DNA from 3 places in the Paenibacillus sp. 1182 genome. Region 1 is predicted to be linked to each of the others. Evidence: a T-box and tRNA genes for the amino acid it is inferred to sense, from the RefSeq annotation. Region 1 holds a T-box; the other regions hold tRNA genes.
What was found. A T-box is a leader RNA that pairs with one kind of tRNA and senses whether it is charged. The one in region 1 lies ahead of leuS (leucine--tRNA ligase), so its partner is inferred to be a tRNA-Leu.

Region 1 (6,223 bases):
TGGCAATGTCGCCACGCAAGGAAGTGGGCCGTGATGAGGATGCGGATCGATTGATTGCTTTTCTGAAAGAGCGTCCGGGCGGCGGTATGCCTTACTCCGACGCAACACCGCCGGATATTATCAAGCAACGGTTTGGTATTAGTAAATCCGCCTTCAAGCGTGCGATGGGCAAGCTGATGAAGGAAGGAATGGTTACACAAAAGGAAAACTGGACCTACCTGGTGGAGAAAATGCCGAAACCGAAGGACGGGAATGGGGAATAAAAAATGGCTTCTTACCGGAAGTTTGCCTATGTGTATGATGAGCTGATGCAGGACATGCCGTACCCGGACTGGTTGCGCTTTGCACGGCAGGCTTGGGATCAGTACGGGATGCCGCATACGGTGGCCGAGCTGGGCTGCGGAACGGGTTCAATTACGATTCCCCTGGTTAACTCAGGGTTCGAAGTGGCTGGAATCGACTTATCCTCTGACATGCTGGCAGTAGCCCGTCGCAAAATGGAAACCACTCCACAGGGACAGCGATTGTTTCGTGAGGGAAGCGTTCGCTGGATACAGCAGGATATGAGAGAATGGATTTTACCCGAGCCTGTGGATTCTGTAATTTCTTTTTGCGATTGTCTGAATTACTTGTTGGAGGAAGAAGATATCATTTCTACTTTTCGCAGAACGCATGTTGGTCTGAAGCCTGGCGGAACCTTTTTGTTCGATGTGCATCATCCCCAGACGTTTTTACGTTATGATGAAGAGCAGCCTTTCGTACTGGACGAACGCTCTATCTCATATATCTGGACATGTGCGTTGGACACTCCCCGTTGTGAAATTGAGCATCATCTTAGTATCTTTGCGAAAGCAGAACATGAAGGACGCGATCTATACCAGCGTTTCGAGGAAATACATGTACAACGTGCCTATGACCCAGACTGGATGAAGGCAGAATTGTCCAAAGCGGGTTTTCGCGATGTGAAGGTATATGCGGATTTTGAATGGGTAGAAGCAGAAGATGACGCGGCGAGACTGTTTTATGTTGCTGTAAAATAGCAAAGATTCATTGAACGAATATGGGAAAAAAAAGACGCTTTTCATGATGACATGAAGGGCGTCTTTTTGCACTTATATATTCACTTTATAGTTCAACTGAAGCTCATCACCCGGTACACCCCGAATGCCCCAGTTCTGTTTGGGTGTTTCAAATATAGTAATCTCAAGATCCTGTGGAGAAATACCCAAAAGATCGTTAATTCTTTGGAATAACAGGCTAATGAGTTGCTTCTTAGCTTCTATCGTTCTGCCTTCAAAGATACTGATTTCAATAATGGTGTACGCCTCAGAGCGACCATCGGCATATATAAAATCTTCCTGATCCATAGGAAAAAAACGATGAAACCTCTTGTCAGGAGGATATTTGAACGCATCCACCACAGCAGAATGAATCACCTCTGAAAGTTGCTTTTTGATTGGATTTAGAGTCTCTTTTATTCCGTAAATTTTAATTTGTGCCATGTCTCAGCTCACCTTTCTTATCTCAACTCATCTCAGCTTGAAGCGATTTAACTCGGAATTATTATAAAACATTCGTATGCATGTGTCATGAAAATTTAGTATGGAGAGGGCTCTTAACACCAAAGGTAGTCCTTATTTGACTTTTTTCGCGGTTTTCAATATAATAGTGCCATTATTAACGGTTAAACAATCGCTGATGAGGAATAGTAGCTTTGTCTGGACATGTAGAGAGCCGGCGGGTGGTGCAAGCCGGTTGACAGCACAAAGTGAACTCGCCTCGGAGATATGCGTCCAACGCAGGAACGCCCTATACTGGTGCTTGTATCCTGTTATTAACCCGCATCGGATCACCTCCGTTATCAGGTGCAAAGGGAGTAGAACGCGAAGAACGCTTTCTGCTAACTAGGGTGGTACCACGGGAATATAACCTCTCGTCCCTAGCGCTGACACGCTACGGGATGCAGAGGTTTTTTTGTTGCATACCGTTTGAGGAGGAAAAGACAATGACAGACACACAGCCGAAGCACGGCTATCAACCGCAAAGTATTGAACCAAAATGGCAGAAATATTGGGATGAGAACAAGACGTTCCGCACCGGGGAAGAACCGGGCAAACCGAAGTTTTATGCTTTGGATATGTTTCCGTACCCATCTGGAGCCGGCCTGCATGTAGGCCACCCGGAGGGCTACACAGCTACGGATATTGTTTCACGTTATAAAAGAATGCGCGGCTACAACGTACTGCATCCGATGGGTTGGGACGCCTTCGGTCTGCCTGCGGAGCAGCATGCGCTGGATACAGGGGAGCACCCACGCGAAATTACGGTGAAAAACGTAAATAACTTCCGCCGTCAAATCAAATCGCTCGGCTTCTCCTACGACTGGGATCGTGAAATCAGCACGACGGATCCTGATTATTACAAATGGACACAATGGATCTTCATCCAGCTGTACAAGCGCGGCCTTGCATATGTAGCTGAAGTACCTGTGAACTGGTGCCCAGCGCTGGGAACGGTGCTGGCGAATGAAGAAGTTATTGACGGTAAGAGTGAGCGTGGCGGTCATCCGGTCGTCCGTAAACCAATGCGTCAATGGATGCTGAAAATTACGGAATACGCGGATCGTCTGCTGGATGATCTGGAGGAACTGGATTGGTCTGAGAGTATTAAGGATATGCAACGGAACTGGATCGGTAAGTCTACCGGGGCAGAGGTTCGTTTTCCGATTGAAGGCTATGACGAGCAACTCACAGTATTTACAACTCGCCCAGATACACTGTTCGGCGCAAGCTACTGTGTGCTGGCACCAGAGCAGGAATTGGTGGATATTATCACTACGCCTGAGCAAAAGGATGCTGTACAACAGTACCGTGAACAAGCTGCTCGTAAAAGCGATCTGGAGCGTACGGATCTGGCCAAGGATAAAACAGGCGTATTCACAGGAGCTTATGCAGTGAACCCAGTGAACGGCGAAAAGCTGCCGATCTGGATTGCTGACTATGTACTGGCAGGCTACGGAACTGGAGCGATTATGGCTGTACCTGCTCACGATACGCGTGACTGGGAATTTGCCAAGCAATTCGGATTGAATATCATTGAGGTTGTCCAAGGTGGAGATGTGGCTAATGAGCCATATACTGAGGATGGACCGCACGTGAATTCAGGCCCGCTGAATGGACTTACCAACGAGGAAGCGATTCCGAAGATGATTGAATGGCTGGAAGCCGAGGGCAAAGGACACGGCAAAGTCACCTACCGCCTGCGTGACTGGCTGTTCAGCCGTCAACGCTATTGGGGCGAGCCGATTCCGGTAATTCATCTGGAGGATGGAACGATCAAAACGGTTCCTGAGGACCAACTTCCGCTCGTACTGCCGGAGATGGACAATATTAAGCCTTCAGGTACAGGTGAATCCCCGCTGGCGAACGCAACAGATTGGGTGGAAACCATTGATCCTGAGACAGGTATGAAAGCACGTCGCGAGACGAATACAATGCCGCAATGGGCAGGAAGTTGCTGGTATTACCTGCGCTTTATTGATCCGAAAAATGACAAAGAGCTTGTATCCAAAGAGAAACAACGTGAATGGATGCCTGTTGATTTGTATATTGGCGGAGCTGAACATGCGGTTCTTCACTTGCTGTATGCCCGTTTCTGGCATAAGGTATTGTATGATATCGGCGTAGTGGAAACGAAAGAGCCTTTTTATAAGCTGGTCAACCAGGGTATGATTTTGGGCAACAACAATGAAAAAATGAGTAAATCACGCGGTAATGTCATTAATCCTGATGATATTGTCAATACGTTTGGCGCCGATACGCTGCGTATTTATGAGATGTTTATGGGGCCGCTGGAAGCGACCAAGCCATGGAATGAGAATGGGGTAGAGGGAGCACATCGTTTTCTGTCCCGCGTATGGCGCCTGTTTGTTTCCGAGGATGGTAGCCTGAACGATAAAATTACAAATGACGGCGGTAGCGATGAGTTCAATCGTACTTGGCATAAAACGCTGAAAAAAGTAACTGAAGATCTGGATGCACTGCGCTTCAATACAGCGATCAGCCAGCTGATGATCTTCACCAACGATGCATATAAAGCAGACCTTCTGCCGCGTGCAGCAATGGAAAACTTCGTGCAAATGCTGTCGCCGCTTGCACCCCATCTGGCCGAGGAATTGTGGCAGCTGCTGGGGCACAATGATAGCATTACCTACGCGGCTTGGCCTGCTTATGATGAAGCATGGACGGTGGACGCCGAAGTGGAAATTGTTATGCAAGTGAATGGTAAAATTGTGCAGCGTGCAACGATTGCCAAGGATCTTGATGCTAAAGCGATGGAAGCATTCGCTGTGTCGTTGGACAATGTTCAGCAGGCACTGGCCGGCAAAACGATCCGCAAGGTAATTGCTGTTCCAGGTAAGCTGGTTAATATTGTTGCCGGTTAATTGGCTTTAAGCCGAAGGAGACATCTATCTTTTGCATGTCCTCTTCATATTTGTTGTGCGTTACCTGTATCAGCTCGGGAAAGACACTATGCAGGCTGATGTCCAACAGTGCGAGAGCTTCGGCGGTAATACCTCCGGGAACCGCTACTCTGGCCTGTAACTCGGCTGGTGTCATCCCGCCTTCCGTGAGCAGCTTTCCAGTGCCGATGATCATTTCACCGGCCAGAGCGCATAGCTCCGTGCGGTCCATACCTGTAGCTTGAACTGCGGCTTGAATCCACTGGTCCATAAAAAAGGCCAAGAAAGCAGGACCACAACTCGAAAAATCCGACGTGATCCGAGTATAAGATTCTTTAACCCGAATCGGCCTGCTGATGTGGGACATAAGCTCTTCCAGAAGGAAGCGATCCTCCTCTGTAATCCGGCTTCCATGGATGCATAGTGAGGCTCCGCTGCCTACTTGGTGGGTGATACTGGGAATAATTTTGGACACTTTAGCTTTCATTGCATGCTCTAAAATACGAATCTGCACCGGGCTTGTGATAGATACGACGATTTGCTCTTCTGTAATGACGTTGCGTATTTCATCCGTTACGGCTTTTGATTCCAGCGGCTTCACACAGATAAACAGAACATCGCTTTCCGCTGCCGTTTCACGGTTGCTTTGGGCTGCATGCAAACCTGGATAACGACGGGCTAGCTCGGTTACCTTGGAATGCGTTCGATTACTTGCTGATATTTGCTGCGGCTTGAGTGCGTTAGAATGAATAAAAGACTCAATTAGCAGACTTCCCATGCTGCCAGTCCCGATAAATCCAACTTTCATTGTTCAACGTCCTCCTTTCATACTTTGCGGTATAGACGCTGTGCTGTCAGCTGTCATTCTTCTTAGTGTATGCGCCTGGTCTTGGCCGACATGACGAATTTTATGTCTGAGCATGTTAGATCGTGCCCGGGGTCGTACCACTTTATTGTAAAAATGCTCACAGCGAGACCGTATGGAGGTTGTTTACATCCTCCGGCTAAACGGGAATTGGACAGACGTGCTCTGTTTGATAGAGACGGTGTTTTCAGTCGGCTCAATTTCCCGAATCCATGTGGAGTAGGGGACGATACGGAAATGAAACGCGTATGGACAGGAACAGCGATAACGCTTGCTGTAATCGGCAGTGGACTTATTTTATTTGCCGGAGGACAGCGTTCTGAGCCGCAAGAAGAGTGGACTTTACTTAACCATAAGGTGGAGCAGGCTGTGGCGATGGATTCAGAGCCAAATGAGTCGCAGCGCAGCAGTGACTATGCCCAGGAAAAGCCTGCTGTAAAAGAACCTTCAGACAAAGCTGAGCGCAGTAGGAATGCCGAAGCCGCTTACAAAGTGAAAAGTGATACTGTGCAGATATCTACTGGTATATCTGCTGCTCTGAGCGGAAACTCTATTGCGGGAAATTCGAGTGCCGTAAAGCAGTCAGGTGTTGCGGATCCGACCTCAGACACAGGTATTGTTAGTTCGAGTGGTGCAACGACGAGTAGGACCAATACGGTAAGTGATTCGGTTACTACACCCCTTTCCGGCGAAAAGAAGGTAAACATCAACACGGCGACTGCTGCCGAGTTAATGGAGCTACCAGGGGTTGGGGCTAAAAAAGCCGAGGCTATTTTGAACTACCGTAATCAGCACGGGGCGTTCAAACGTGTGAATGATTTGGATCATGTAAAAGGAATCGGAGCTAAAATGTTGGCGAAAATGAAGCCGTATGTCAGCTTGTAACTTATGTAATA
Region 2 (6,223 bases), on a different contig from region 1:
CCGATTAGACCATCTATGAAGTGCACACGTTTGCGAAAACCTGCTACCAATGATGCTTTAATGCTCAGATCTGTTGTTCCCGCCCGCTCTATCCCTACAAGTGACTAGAACTTTTCAGGGTTCAGGAGTGCGTAGATTAAATACATAAACACAATAGCCGTAAGCCCGAGTATAACGATCATCCTCTTCGTCCTCCTTTAGAGGTCTGCGCATCACACCAGCGTACAAACAGCAGTATCACTCCATAACTCACAGCCATGACGAGCAGCATGTATATATCCATCATGTTTATACCCTCCGTATCGATCCTCAGATCGCCATTCTTATTCCATCATAAAATCATAAAACAACTATGTCATAAGTGCTTATCCGTTCAGCAGAAAACCCACCTCTCCGTTCAATGTGTAGATCACATGGTCCGCTCCCAATCCCCGATAAATTCCTTGTGGATTACAGCCGTGTGTAATAACATAGATCGATTCCGATGTTAGTGGTCGACATATTTGCAGGAAACGGCAAGTCAGATTCAAGCTGTTCTCGAACAAATACACACTACCAATTTCTTTTTTTGGAAAATTCCATTTTCCCGCTTGCATGGTATTGATGCGGACAATGTGCTCCACACCCATTTTTTTGAGCTGTCGTTCCTCCTGGGCGCTATTCGTGAGAACTGCAAACGCCAATTTTTTGAAAATAAGCAATTTCACAAAACTTCTGCCCGCTTCATTCGGTGCAGTGACAATAATTAACCGACCTTCCATCAGTAGCTCCTCTCCCGGTATAAAAAGACAACAAAAAGAAGCCGAAGGAAAAAGGCTTTCCTCCGGCTTCTGACATATCCATGATAAAATAAACCATGGCTGCACACGGCGGTTTGTTGCCTCTCCCTGTACGCTTACGAGGTTAGCTGTCGGATTCGGACGTGAGAGTCGCCCTATTTCTGGCACTTGACCGGAAAATTCACCCCATGAGACACACGGCTTCCGAAGCCGTACAGTCTCGATTGGTTCCCCCGCTTTTGCAACTGCAAAATTCAGCGCTATAGACATTTCGTTGTTGCTTCATTCAAGTTAATTTGAAATTACGTCTTGAATCATACACCCGCGCATGGAAGACTGTAAAGCTCAACTGCAGGGTTATAAATCGGGCTTTAGAGCATAGAAGATTAATAATAACGCTTACAATGCAACTATGCTTCTCACATCTCCTTTAATCTCTGTTTTTCATCCCTTTTTGAAAATGACAAGCATGTCAATATTGGCGTAGGGTAAAGCGTTATTGGCCTTTTTTTGTAAAAAGAGAAGAAAATACGCTATATGTACCAGCTAAACACCGATTTAACCCGCTTTTATAAGAAGAAACAACTTAATTCGCTCCATTTGCGGTGCGATTTACTGTTTTGAGCAAAATACGATTTTACAGCGCCTGAAGGCTTTATACAGCTTTTCCAGGCTTGCAACCCTTCTTTAAATTGTCTAAAATTTAATTGCTGAATATTGAATGAGGAGAGATGCTATGACCGTTTATGAATATGATGCGCAAACCCTGCAAGGGAAACAAATTCCGTTATCCACATTTGAAGGGAACGTTCTGCTTATCGTGAACACTGCCAGCAAATGTGGGTTAACCCCCCAATACAAAGCGCTACAAGAGCTATATGACCAGTATCATGAACAGGGGCTCGAAATTTTGGGATTTCCCAGCAACCAGTTTGCCAAACAAGAGCCAGGTTCCAGTGAGGAGATCTCCGAGTTTTGCCAGATCAATTATGGTGTCACCTTTCCGATGTTCGCCAAGACAGATGTCAATGGCGATCAAGCACACCCCTTATTTCGCTACCTGACCCAAACAGCTCCGGGGGTATTAGGGTCCAAAGCGATCAAATGGAATTTTACTAAATTCTTAATTACAAGAGAAGGTAACGTGTTTAAGCGCTATGCACCGCAAACCACTCCAGATAAACTGGCGGGAGATATAGAGAAGCTTTTGCAGCAAAACTGACATTCTTCATTATCACAGTTAATAAACGACCTGTTGCAACCGTGGCTTCCGTGGCTAAAGAATATAACGAAAATGCTTAACAAAAAAAGCACCCTTTCACGTAAACCGTGTCAGGATGCTTTTTTAACTAGGTCTTGCATATAATGCGGTCGAGAGGACTCGAACCTCCACGGGCGTACGCCCACTACCCCCTCAAGATAGCGTGTCTGCCATTCCACCACGACCGCAAATCATAATGTATTGAGGCAACAGATTTATTATACTCTCTCATCAACTATTTGTAAACAAAAATATTATAATTATTTTAACTTACATATATGAGCGATAATAATACCGTCCTGCATAAAGATAACCGCTTGCTGAACTATGCATTAATGTTGCCCCCTTACGGATTATCAGAACCACCTAGCACTTAACTAAGTAATTAATTTGACGAAATAACGTATTTACGATTGTAAAAACACGTATAAAAGTGTATCATAGTTTCAGATGGTTAATTCTAACATGTTTACTGATGATTATTATAACACACCAATTATTCCGTAAGAATCCGTAAGGGGCGATTTCTTTTGAACAACAAAATGCCTGTCACCTCCTTCGGGTGGGCCATCAAACAACGGCTTGTCGAACTTCGACTGGATCAGAAAACATTTTGTGAGACACACAATATTCCGCCTTCACGCTTGTCCAATCTGATTCACGGCACCCGCAAAGCACAAAGGTACAGAAAACAAGTTGCTGCAATTCTGAACATCGACGATAACGATTATAAGGAGGCATCGCCACTCTAAATCCAACAAGCATTCCAGTTACATACAGGTCATTCCATATCACCAAGAAACCAAATAAACCCGTAAAGCGAACCCCTCCAGTTCGTTTACGGGTTTTCAACCCAGACAATCTTTAGCCAAAAAAATCATTCCGGCTTTGTTTTATCCTTCTCACTTTTTTGCTTACGATATTTCGCAAATTCAACATATTCTAAAATAAAATTCTGTTCTTCCGTCTCAAGATCTTCTGCCTGGCAATTCAGTGGCCCCATCACTCCAAAAAAATAAGCAGCCTTCTGCTCCTGAAGTACGCCTTCTCCCGGCTTAATCCCTTTCATTAACCAATCGAGCGATACATTAAAAAAGTCCGAAATCTGAATTAAATGAGTGGTACCCGGCGTTGTTTTCCCCCTTCTCCAATCACCGAGATTCCCTGAACTGATTTTAAGCTTTTCACAAAATGCCTTCTTGGTCATTCCCCGATCTTTAATCAAAGCTTCAATCCGTTGATAAATAGTTTGATCTCCCAAAATGTTTCCCCTCCGAAACAGTAACTTTTTCTGAAATAATTTTCATTTTTCAGCCTTACTCATTAGTAATCCCCATTAAATCCTAAGCAACCATTACCCTATAGTAGAATTGCGCTGGTTTTTCTCTTTACGAAAGCGGGTAAATTCAATATACTCAAGTATAAAATTTCTTTCCGCCTCACTAAGCGGTTCCCCCTGGCAATTCAGTTGCCCTGAAGCGTCAAAAAAATAAGGGTCTTGCGACTCCTTTAGCACCTCACCCTGTATATCTCGACCCAGCATAATCCAGTCCAGACTCGCATCAAAAAAAGAAGCGATTTCAATGAGTTTATTCGTGCCCGGCGTCGTTTTTCCTCTTTTCCAATCCCCGAAGTTCCCTGTACTAATGCCTAACTGCTGGCAGAACGCCTTTTTCGTCATTCCCCGTTCCTTGATGAGTTCCTCGATGCGATGGTAAATAGATTGCATAGAAGTTCCTTCCTCCCTAGCAGGCTCTCAAATAACGATATCATGTTCTCTGTTCCCATTTCAAAGATCACGTATGCTAAAATTACCGAATTATGTATGTTGGTTTCCATTATACCACAACACGCAACAAAAACCGCCTGTTTTCCGAAGAAAGGGCGGTCTTTAAGCCAGTCCACTTACGCCAATCACGTAGCAGAGTTGTCGATTTTAAGTAAAATATGCTTCAATTCATTCAAAGTTTCACTCAGATGCAATAAATCTTCTTCTGGCAGATACACCAGTCTTTCTTGAATTTTATTGGAGAAGGTATGAAATACCTGTTCACAAAAAGCATCGCCTTCCTGTGTAATCGCCACATTCACGACTCTGCGATCCGAATCACACGACTGGCGGTCAGCCAACCCATGCTCCACCAGTTTGTCCAGAAGAGGAGTCATGTTCGGACGTGAGACATTGAGCTGTTTGGATAAATCAGATACCGTAGACGAACGTACTTCACGCAGGAGCATTAGCACCTGAAAGTTATTAGGCGACAAGTGTAATGGGAAATCGAGCGGACCGTAGGTGAAAAATTTCTTCTTCACAATCGGAAACAAGCCCAAAATATTTTCTGATATATTTCCTAACAGTTGAGTGTCCATATTTTTCACCGTCACTTCATAAGTTTATACTTATCATTCTATAACATTATGGCGTTATATTATACTATGGAATCATTATTTCATCATAATCATTACTTTATTACATCATTACACAAATAAAAAAAGCCTCTACCGCGAGAGACTTTTCCGTTCATTCCATTGATGCGGTCGAGAGGACTCGAACCTCCACGAGCGTACGCTCACTACCCCCTCAAGATAGCGTGTCTGCCATTCCACCACGACCGCATAACAAAATATAAATGGTGAGCCATGAAGGACTCGAACCTTCGACACCCTGATTAAAAGTCAGGTGCTCTACCAACTGAGCTAATGGCTCATGCTGTTCATCCAAGCTGTCCGCCATTAGACCAGACCTCAGGAATTTCCCTTAAGCATGCAACATGTAGTCTATAAAGACAACAATGACCCGTAGGGGATTCGAACCCCTGTTACCTCCGTGAAAGGGAGGTGTCTTAACCCCTTGACCAACGGGCCTTATTATTATGCGCCAACTTGGCGACAAGAAAGAGTATATCAAATAGAATAACAAATGGCAATACTTATTTTTGAAATTTTAAAAAAAGCAGTTTTTATCATTACAAAATGCATGTCCACTTACATTAACTTATCTAGAATCATTTAATCCCTGAAAAATCATGATAAATGATTGCAATATCACTTACATTTACTTATAATCACTTACGAGATACCGAAATCATTATATATCAGAGGAGCTTTCTATGTATCAGGAAGAACGAATGTTAAAAATCGTTGATTACTTACAGCTTCACAAGCGTATTTCGGTGGATGATATTTGTGAAATTTTTAATGTTTCACGGGATACGGCCCGTCGAGACCTGGTAAAACTTGAGGAGCATCAAAAAATTATTCGCACCCGCGGCGGCGCCCTTCTCCCTAAACTGCATCACGATCCAATTGGAAATTATAACGAAAGACTGCTTACTGTATCTGAGGAGAAACAAGTGATCGGACAATTGGCTGCCAACATGGTACGAGATAGGGATCGTATTATATTGGATTCCTCTACCACCGTACAGGCGTGTGCAGAAAGACTGAATGTGCAGGAATGTTCGGTTATCACCAATTCAATTAATCAGGCCGACGTACTATCTGGAAAAGACGGTGTCTCCATTCATCTGTTGGGAGGCCGCCTGCAAAAAGAGCACCGGTATGTATATGGCTCGTCCGTAATCGCCACTTTGTCTCACTATTTTGTAGACAAAGCTTTTATCGGGATTGGAGGCATATCATCTCACGGACTAAGCCTGATTCATGAAGAAGACGGTATGCTGAAGCATCAGATGATGAAACAGGCGGATCAGGTGATCATCCTTGCGGACCATTCGAAATTCGGAATTAATTTCCCGTATCGTTTTGCTGATTTATCTGAAGTTAATATCGTGATCACCGATCGCTTGCCAGAACCAGCAATGCTGGAAATTTTGCAACATCATGATATTGAAGTTGTTGTCCCCTCATAAAATATGAGACTGCTTAGCTAGAACTCAAGATTTATCACAGAGATATCGAAAGACAGGAGTTGGAGAGAAATGAAACTGTTTGCGATTGATATGGATGGAACACTGCTGAACGAGGAAGGAAAAATAAGCAAAGTGAACGCGGAGGCTATACGCCAAGCACAAAAGCAAGGCGTTCAGGTGACAATTGCCACTGGTAGAGCCGCTTATGACGCCTGGACAAAGCTAGAGGAAGCAGAACTTATAACTCCCGTCATTGGAGCAAACGGGGCAACCGTACACGATGTGCATCGTCGTCAGTTAACCTCTACTCC
Region 3 (6,223 bases), on a different contig from region 1:
TCTCTTTTTAAACTTTTTTCATGTATATAGAACCATGATCGTTATGTTAAAAAAGTGAATAAGGAGGGGACAAGGATGATTATGGACGAAGAATTGGATGCTTATCGACTCTCCGGTGAAAAGGTGCGTGTCGTACGCGATGGATTGGAGTCCAACGATGTTGTGGGCATTGTACTGGCATGGGATGAGGAACAGGTGCTTATTCGTCGCCAGAATCGACGTGTGGTCAAATTGGATCGCAGCTATACATACCAGTCGTTCAGCGAGCCGCGTCACAATCCGATAGATCTGGATTAGGAATGGGTTCTCAAATGGGTGTTGGATAAAAATAACTGGGTGATTCATTAGGCATACAGAAACTCTAAATCGGACACAGTAATGAAGGAAAATCCAACAGAGAGGACGTGCTGTGTCAATGACGGTTATGGACGAAAAAGTACATGCATACAAGGATCAAATCAGCCATTTGGAAGATCAGTTGCCCGAGGTAGTTCATGCATATCATCGTTTTACCGGAGAGTGCTTTCAAGCCGGCAGCTTAGATGAGAAAACCAAGCAACTGATTGCGCTAGGCATTGGCTTATTTGCCAACAATGAAGTATGCACGTTTTATCACGTGGACGAGGCGCGGTCCAAAGGAGCCAGTGATCAGGAAATTATGGAGACCATTGCTGTAGCCGCAGCAGTAGGTGGAGGACATGCTCTAAGCCAAGGGGTAACGCGTGTACAGAAGGCGTTGCAATAAGGCGAATCATTAATTGATGAGCTTATACTTCGTCATAGCGGTTATAGATCGATTTGGATATATGATGAATATGGAAAGGAGCTTCCGCGCACAGTTGGTGTCTGCGGAAGCTTTTTTCTTTTGCGTGTTGGTTGTGCGGGGATTATGCTCTTCTGCTTGCGGCAAAAGCAGCAGGGCGAGACGTTTTACGCTTATAAGCTAAAGAGGATGTAACCAAACTTCGTTCAACGATGCGTAGAGGTTTGGATGTTGAATTGTTTGGTAATTCGGGGCGATGTTTCTCTAGTAAAGGAAGGGCAGCTGTATGGGGCATAGAGGTTGAGAGCCCGAGATATGCTCGCATCCGCTCATACATTTCTTTGCGGAATGCTGGCATTGCCATACTGAACTGCTCTTTATTGCCTTTACTTATATAGGTGGCGTGAACGCCGGAGTGGTTTTGTTGTATGTCCAGAACTTGAATGTGATATTTATTAAATTCATGTTTTATTTCAGACAGCAGGATCCCGGTACGATCTACACCTGCGTTAACCATTTCGACATAAAGATCAGGGGTTTTCAGCATACCGCTTTCTTCAAGAATTAGGCTGTCCCGCTCAAATACTTTTTGAATAAAGGTAAGGAGCAGATAACTTTTCACAAGAGACCATTCATGCTGAGTAGTATCTGAAGAGATCATAACCATTCACCGCCTTAGGAAAATGTGATGATAATTCATAACCGAATGAAGAAAAGGAACCTTCGTTCCCAGGAACTTATGTTCTTATTTTAGTTTATTATTCCTTTTTTATCAAGAGGAAATTAACAAACATAAAAGGTTTGACATCTCGATATGAGCATGGTATGATCTATCTTGTCGCTAAGAAAGATTGATCTTTCGAGGATAAACGACAACTTATATGCGGTCGTGGCGGAATTGGCAGACGCGCACGGTTCAGGTCCGTGTGGGCTAACCCCCCGTGGAGGTTCGAGTCCTCTCGACCGCATCTATTAGAAAAGGTCTATAGAATTGCTCTCGTAGCAGTTTTAGAGACCTTTTTCTTATATTTCCGGGGATTTGCTCATAGTTTAAGCTGAACACGTTTCTTGTCTTCCCGCAAACTATGGATTTCCAGATATGATAGAAAATTTTAAGATGAAGTTATTGAAAGGTTGGATGTAAGATGGAGAAAGCGACTTTTGCAGGTGGATGCTTCTGGTGTATGGTGACTCCATTTGAAGAACAGCCGGGCATTCATGGCATTGTGTCAGGATACACTGGAGGAACGATTCCCGATCCGACCTACGAGCAGGTTAAAACAGGAACTACAGGTCACTACGAGGTGGTGCAGATTACTTTTGAACCTGAGCTGTTTCCTTATGAAAAGCTGCTCGAATTATATTGGCCGCAAACAGATCCTACCGACGGGGAAGGTCAATTTCAGGACCGGGGTACACAGTATAAACCCGCAATTTTTTATCATACAGAGCAGCAACGTGAGCTTGCACAACAGTCCAAGGAGCAGTTGGCACAAAGTGGACGCTTTGATAAGCCAATTGTAACGGAGATTCTTCCTGCTTCGATTTTTTATCCTGCAGAGGATTATCATCAGGATTACCACAAGAAAAACGTGAAGCACTATAAGGAAGATCGGGCCCAATCAGGTCGTGATGAATTTATTGATAAGAACTGGTAAGCGGCTTTAACATACGTTTCTACGCACGATAAGGCAGATCAGGGAGTATTCCATGGATCTGCCTTATACATATTTAGACGACGTTACTCACACAATGAAGGGACAGAGAAGGAGGCTGACCCGCAATGAGTACACGACGGAAGCTGCACATGAGAAATATAATAAAAAAGGCTTTAAAGGAATCTCGCGCTCGGAAAGAGCCAGCTTATGTACCTGTATTCCATTCAAGCTCCAAAATGCGAAGAACCGTAGTACTCTGTATTTCGGTATGCATGTTATTCATGGTCTGTAGTACTGGTGTTGCAGAAGCAATAGACAAACAGGACGAGCCGCAAAAGATGGTTGCTGTCATTATTGACGATCTGGGAAACAATATGAAAGGAACTGAGCAAATTTTAAATTTACCCGTTAAGATTACCGTTGCTGTGATGCCCTTCCTGCCTACAACCAAGCAGGACGCTATGGAAGCGCATAAGCGCGGTCATGATGTCATCGTCCATCTTCCAATGGAGCCAAAGCAGGGGAAGCCCGAATGGCTTGGGCCTGGAGCAATTAAGGCTAATATGACGGATGAAGAAGTACGTGCGAAGGTGACAGCAGCCATTAAGGATGTTCCTTATGCGATAGGGATGAACAACCACATGGGTTCAAAGGTCACTTCGGATAAGCGCATTATGTCCATTGTTCTTGATGTTTGTAAGGAGCATGGACTATTTTTTGTCGATAGCCGTACTAATTATTGGTCAGTGGTCCCTGAGCTTGCCGCTAAAAAGGGGATGCCACCAGTACGAAATGATGTTTTTCTGGATGATGTCCATAACCTCGCCCATGTGAATCGGCAACTTACAAAAGTGGTTGAATGGCTGGATAAGCACAACACCTGCGTAACGATTGGGCACGTCGGCGTGTCTGGTATGTACACATCCTCCGCTCTTCATTCGTCGGTTCCCAAGCTAAAGGAGCACGCCAAATTTGTGGGTATTAGCGATTTGGTACGAGCTGTATGGGGATGGACGGGAGACTCAGCCACCAACACTACCATGCCGTCAGATGCGCAATAATGCCTGCGGCAATAGCTTCGGCAATGCTTTTTTGACCACGATCCTCGGAAAGCATAGCTCTGTCCTGTTCGTTACTGATAAATCCAGTTTCTACAATTACAGCAGGATGCTGAATTTTATTCAAAAGATAAAAGGGCTTTCCGTACACTGTTTTTCTATTCATGCAAAATAAGCGGTTTAATGAATGCTGAATCCGTTCAGCTAACAGATAGCTGCTGCCTTCATCCTGATACAGTACAATGGGTCCCCGTTTTTCGGCACGTTTGTTCCAATTGACATGCAGGCTTACAACCAAAGCGGTGGGCAATTGTTCTGTTAAGCTTTTCCGTTGGGCGAGGTCTTTAAGGTGCCGGGATTTGGACTGCAGCCAACGGTTGTCGTCACTCAGTGCGTAGTCCTTGTCCCGATTCAGGACAGCAGGATATCCCTGGGAGCGTAAAATCAAGTACAGCTTTTGAGCAATGGCAAGATTGATATCTTTTTCCAAAATTCCTTTGTGACTTGTTCCACCATCCACACCGCCATGGCCTACATCAATCAGGACAACGGGCTTGGCAAAAGCGTGATAGGACGAATGTACGTTGGATGGACTATCTATATACTTGTTCGGTTCGTTACTTTTCTCGTCGGGCTGAGCAGCTATATAGGTAAATGGGGCGAATACAGCACTGCAAAGGATGCATAGACTGAACCCCAAGCATGTCAGCCATATTTTGTTTAACTTTTTTTTTCTCACATTCTATTCCTCCAGTGGACGAATTGATTATTTACTGAAAAACCATGCATAACAGGTATCAAACCTAAAGCAGCGTAGCTGCCTTCAATATGACAATTAGCCTTGGGGTAACTGTTATGTTGAAGATAGTATGTTCCATTTAAGGGAAACCATGCATAGTTATTTCCACAGGGGTTAGACCTTTTGGAAAATGAGCAAGCTAGTTTTATCTGCACCTAACGTGTGAATCCGATATTTCCAAGCAATGTAAATGGAAATAATAGGCGCAGATTGGAGGAGGTTATGGAGGATGGCGAAAAGTGACGAACTGGTGACGTATATTACGCAGCGGATTGTTCGCTATATGGAAACGCCGCGTGATGTTCGGCGCAGTCAAAAACAAGCCAGAGAGCCGTGGGGGAGCAAATGGTTTGGCATGTTGCCTCTCGCTCTGAAAATGTGGATGAAATCCACACGCAGAGGGCGAAGGGAGCGACATTAAACTCGCCAAAGAGACCACAAGAGGCATAGGGTATGCCATTTTGAGGTCTCTTTTTATGTTGTAGAGATCATTCCGAATCATTATCATGTTTCTTTATAACTAGGAGTCCAAACGATAGAATTCGCCAGCTGATAATAACTTTTTTAATGGTACAAATCGGGAAAGTCCATGATGGTAGGTTAACGCATATAAATTGGATTGGGACGGATGACCTGGGGATATCCAGGACTGATACCCACTAATAGATAAGGGACCCCCAAAGGCAAAATTGATACCTGTGGCAGAAAATATAATACGCGGCGAAATACTCAGTGTATCCATAAATTGGCCTGTGTTACGGACGGAAAGCTTTTGTTTGGGTTGAAGCCACCCCAGGTCGTCATAGGGATCGAAAGGAGCAGACAAGACCGTAACCGCCTGCGCCTGTGTTTTCAAAAAGGGAACAGATGAAGAGAATACGTTGTTCTGAAGCTTATGTTTCCAACTCCCATCTGCCACTTCTACAGGTAACGGATCGCCAGTTACAGCATCAATACATATTTGGCTGCCTGTAGAGGAACGCACCAGCCAGTAGGCTAGTAGCGGTTCCTCATACATAGGTGTGATTTGCAGCTTGTCGATAGATGAAAGATCGGTTTCTGTGAGCGACACCAGAGATTGGCGAAGTACATCCATACTATAAGGTCCACCTGGACCATTCCCATATTCGTTGAGTTGATATGCGCCATTTGAGTCTGATCCGATAATCAGGTAGCCGATGTATTCTCCTGCGCGGTTTACTTGAACAAGCCAACTATGGGTTCCAGGTCCGAGCGGATGATAGCTCAGCTCAGCATCTTTCCACAAGGAAAAAGGGGGTTGGAACGATAAGGATTGTATCTTGTTGTCCGCAGCTTGTTTTACGCCCGTAGGTACGCCTTGCTCCTGTGTAGGAAAACTTGCTGAAACGTCATCCTGGGAAGGGGAAGGAGTAGCAGGACTCGCGGATTCCAATGGAGGAACCCGCGAGCTATCGTTGTAAAGAGACTCCGAGTTTAAATTGTTGTCTTGAGCGACTGAGGGAGCCGCATGAATGGAAGTGAGCGGACAGACTGCGGACAGGCCGATCAGAACAGCTGCGATCATACCTATGCTATAGTGCCCGGAATGACTCTTCTTCAATGGTATCCACCTTTCTGTCGGCTTGATTGCCCGACGGAGGCATTCTTTTTTATCCAGCATACAGCCTGTCCCATAAAAAGACTGCTGCACCTTGTCGGCGTAAATGTCATATCCAGGTTCGCTTTTTGCTGTCGATACATAGGGGACATGTTTAACCAAACTTGTGGTTACAGCAGCGGAAACTGATGTAGGCTGAAGCAAGATGTTACAAGCTGACGATATCTCTGCAACTTTCCTGCGAAGGAGCGAGAGATATCGGTTACCGCAGATGAAATATCCCGCAGTTAATGGCGGATACGAGTACCTTTGGCTCATATTGCCATACCATTTCTTTACGGCGGGCTTGATGCTGCTCGGATATGG

Region 2: it encodes a tRNA-Leu, which carries the amino acid that the T-box ahead of leuS (leucine--tRNA ligase) is inferred to sense. The anticodon was not compared.
Region 3: it encodes a tRNA-Leu, which carries the amino acid that the T-box ahead of leuS (leucine--tRNA ligase) is inferred to sense. The anticodon was not compared.

The regions. Positions count from the first base shown of each region.
Region 1 covers NZ_JAFICR010000006.1:41,255-47,477, forward strand. The annotation lists gene JOD82_RS13715 (CvfB family protein) at 1-263, shown strand, start outside; gene JOD82_RS13720 (class I SAM-dependent DNA methyltransferase) at 267-1,040, shown strand; gene JOD82_RS13725 (tautomerase family protein) at 1,113-1,502, opposite strand; T-box leader at 1,687-1,944, shown strand; gene leuS (leucine--tRNA ligase) at 2,006-4,444, shown strand; gene comER (late competence protein ComER) at 4,425-5,270, opposite strand; gene JOD82_RS13740 (ComEA family DNA-binding protein) at 5,565-6,212, shown strand.
Region 2 covers NZ_JAFICR010000007.1:116,801-123,023, forward strand. The annotation lists gene JOD82_RS29780 (potassium-transporting ATPase subunit F) at 105-182, opposite strand; gene JOD82_RS15590 (hypothetical protein) at 366-761, opposite strand; cyclic di-AMP (ydaO/yuaA leader) riboswitch at 877-1,049, opposite strand; gene JOD82_RS15595 (glutathione peroxidase) at 1,516-2,001, shown strand; tRNA gene JOD82_RS15600 (tRNA-Leu) at 2,146-2,228, opposite strand; gene JOD82_RS15605 (hypothetical protein) at 2,571-2,792, shown strand; gene JOD82_RS15610 (helix-turn-helix domain-containing protein) at 2,918-3,301, opposite strand; gene JOD82_RS15615 (helix-turn-helix domain-containing protein) at 3,395-3,769, opposite strand; gene JOD82_RS15620 (MarR family winged helix-turn-helix transcriptional regulator) at 3,955-4,410, opposite strand; tRNA gene JOD82_RS15625 (tRNA-Leu) at 4,574-4,656, opposite strand; tRNA gene JOD82_RS15630 (tRNA-Lys) at 4,672-4,747, opposite strand; tRNA gene JOD82_RS15635 (tRNA-Glu) at 4,834-4,905, opposite strand; gene JOD82_RS15640 (DeoR/GlpR family DNA-binding transcription regulator) at 5,151-5,912, shown strand; gene JOD82_RS15645 (Cof-type HAD-IIB family hydrolase) at 5,982-6,223, shown strand, end outside.
Region 3 covers NZ_JAFICR010000003.1:82,752-88,974, forward strand. The annotation lists gene JOD82_RS06050 (hypothetical protein) at 76-297, shown strand; gene JOD82_RS06055 (carboxymuconolactone decarboxylase family protein) at 416-745, shown strand; gene JOD82_RS06060 (YhjD family protein) at 888-1,424, opposite strand; tRNA gene JOD82_RS06065 (tRNA-Leu) at 1,647-1,731, shown strand; gene msrA (peptide-methionine (S)-S-oxide reductase MsrA) at 1,909-2,421, shown strand; gene JOD82_RS06075 (divergent polysaccharide deacetylase family protein) at 2,547-3,482, shown strand; gene JOD82_RS06080 (N-acetylmuramoyl-L-alanine amidase) at 3,457-4,218, opposite strand; gene JOD82_RS06085 (YqzE family protein) at 4,508-4,699, shown strand; gene JOD82_RS06090 (hypothetical protein) at 4,799-6,061, opposite strand; gene JOD82_RS06095 (YqhG family protein) at 6,120-6,223, opposite strand, start outside.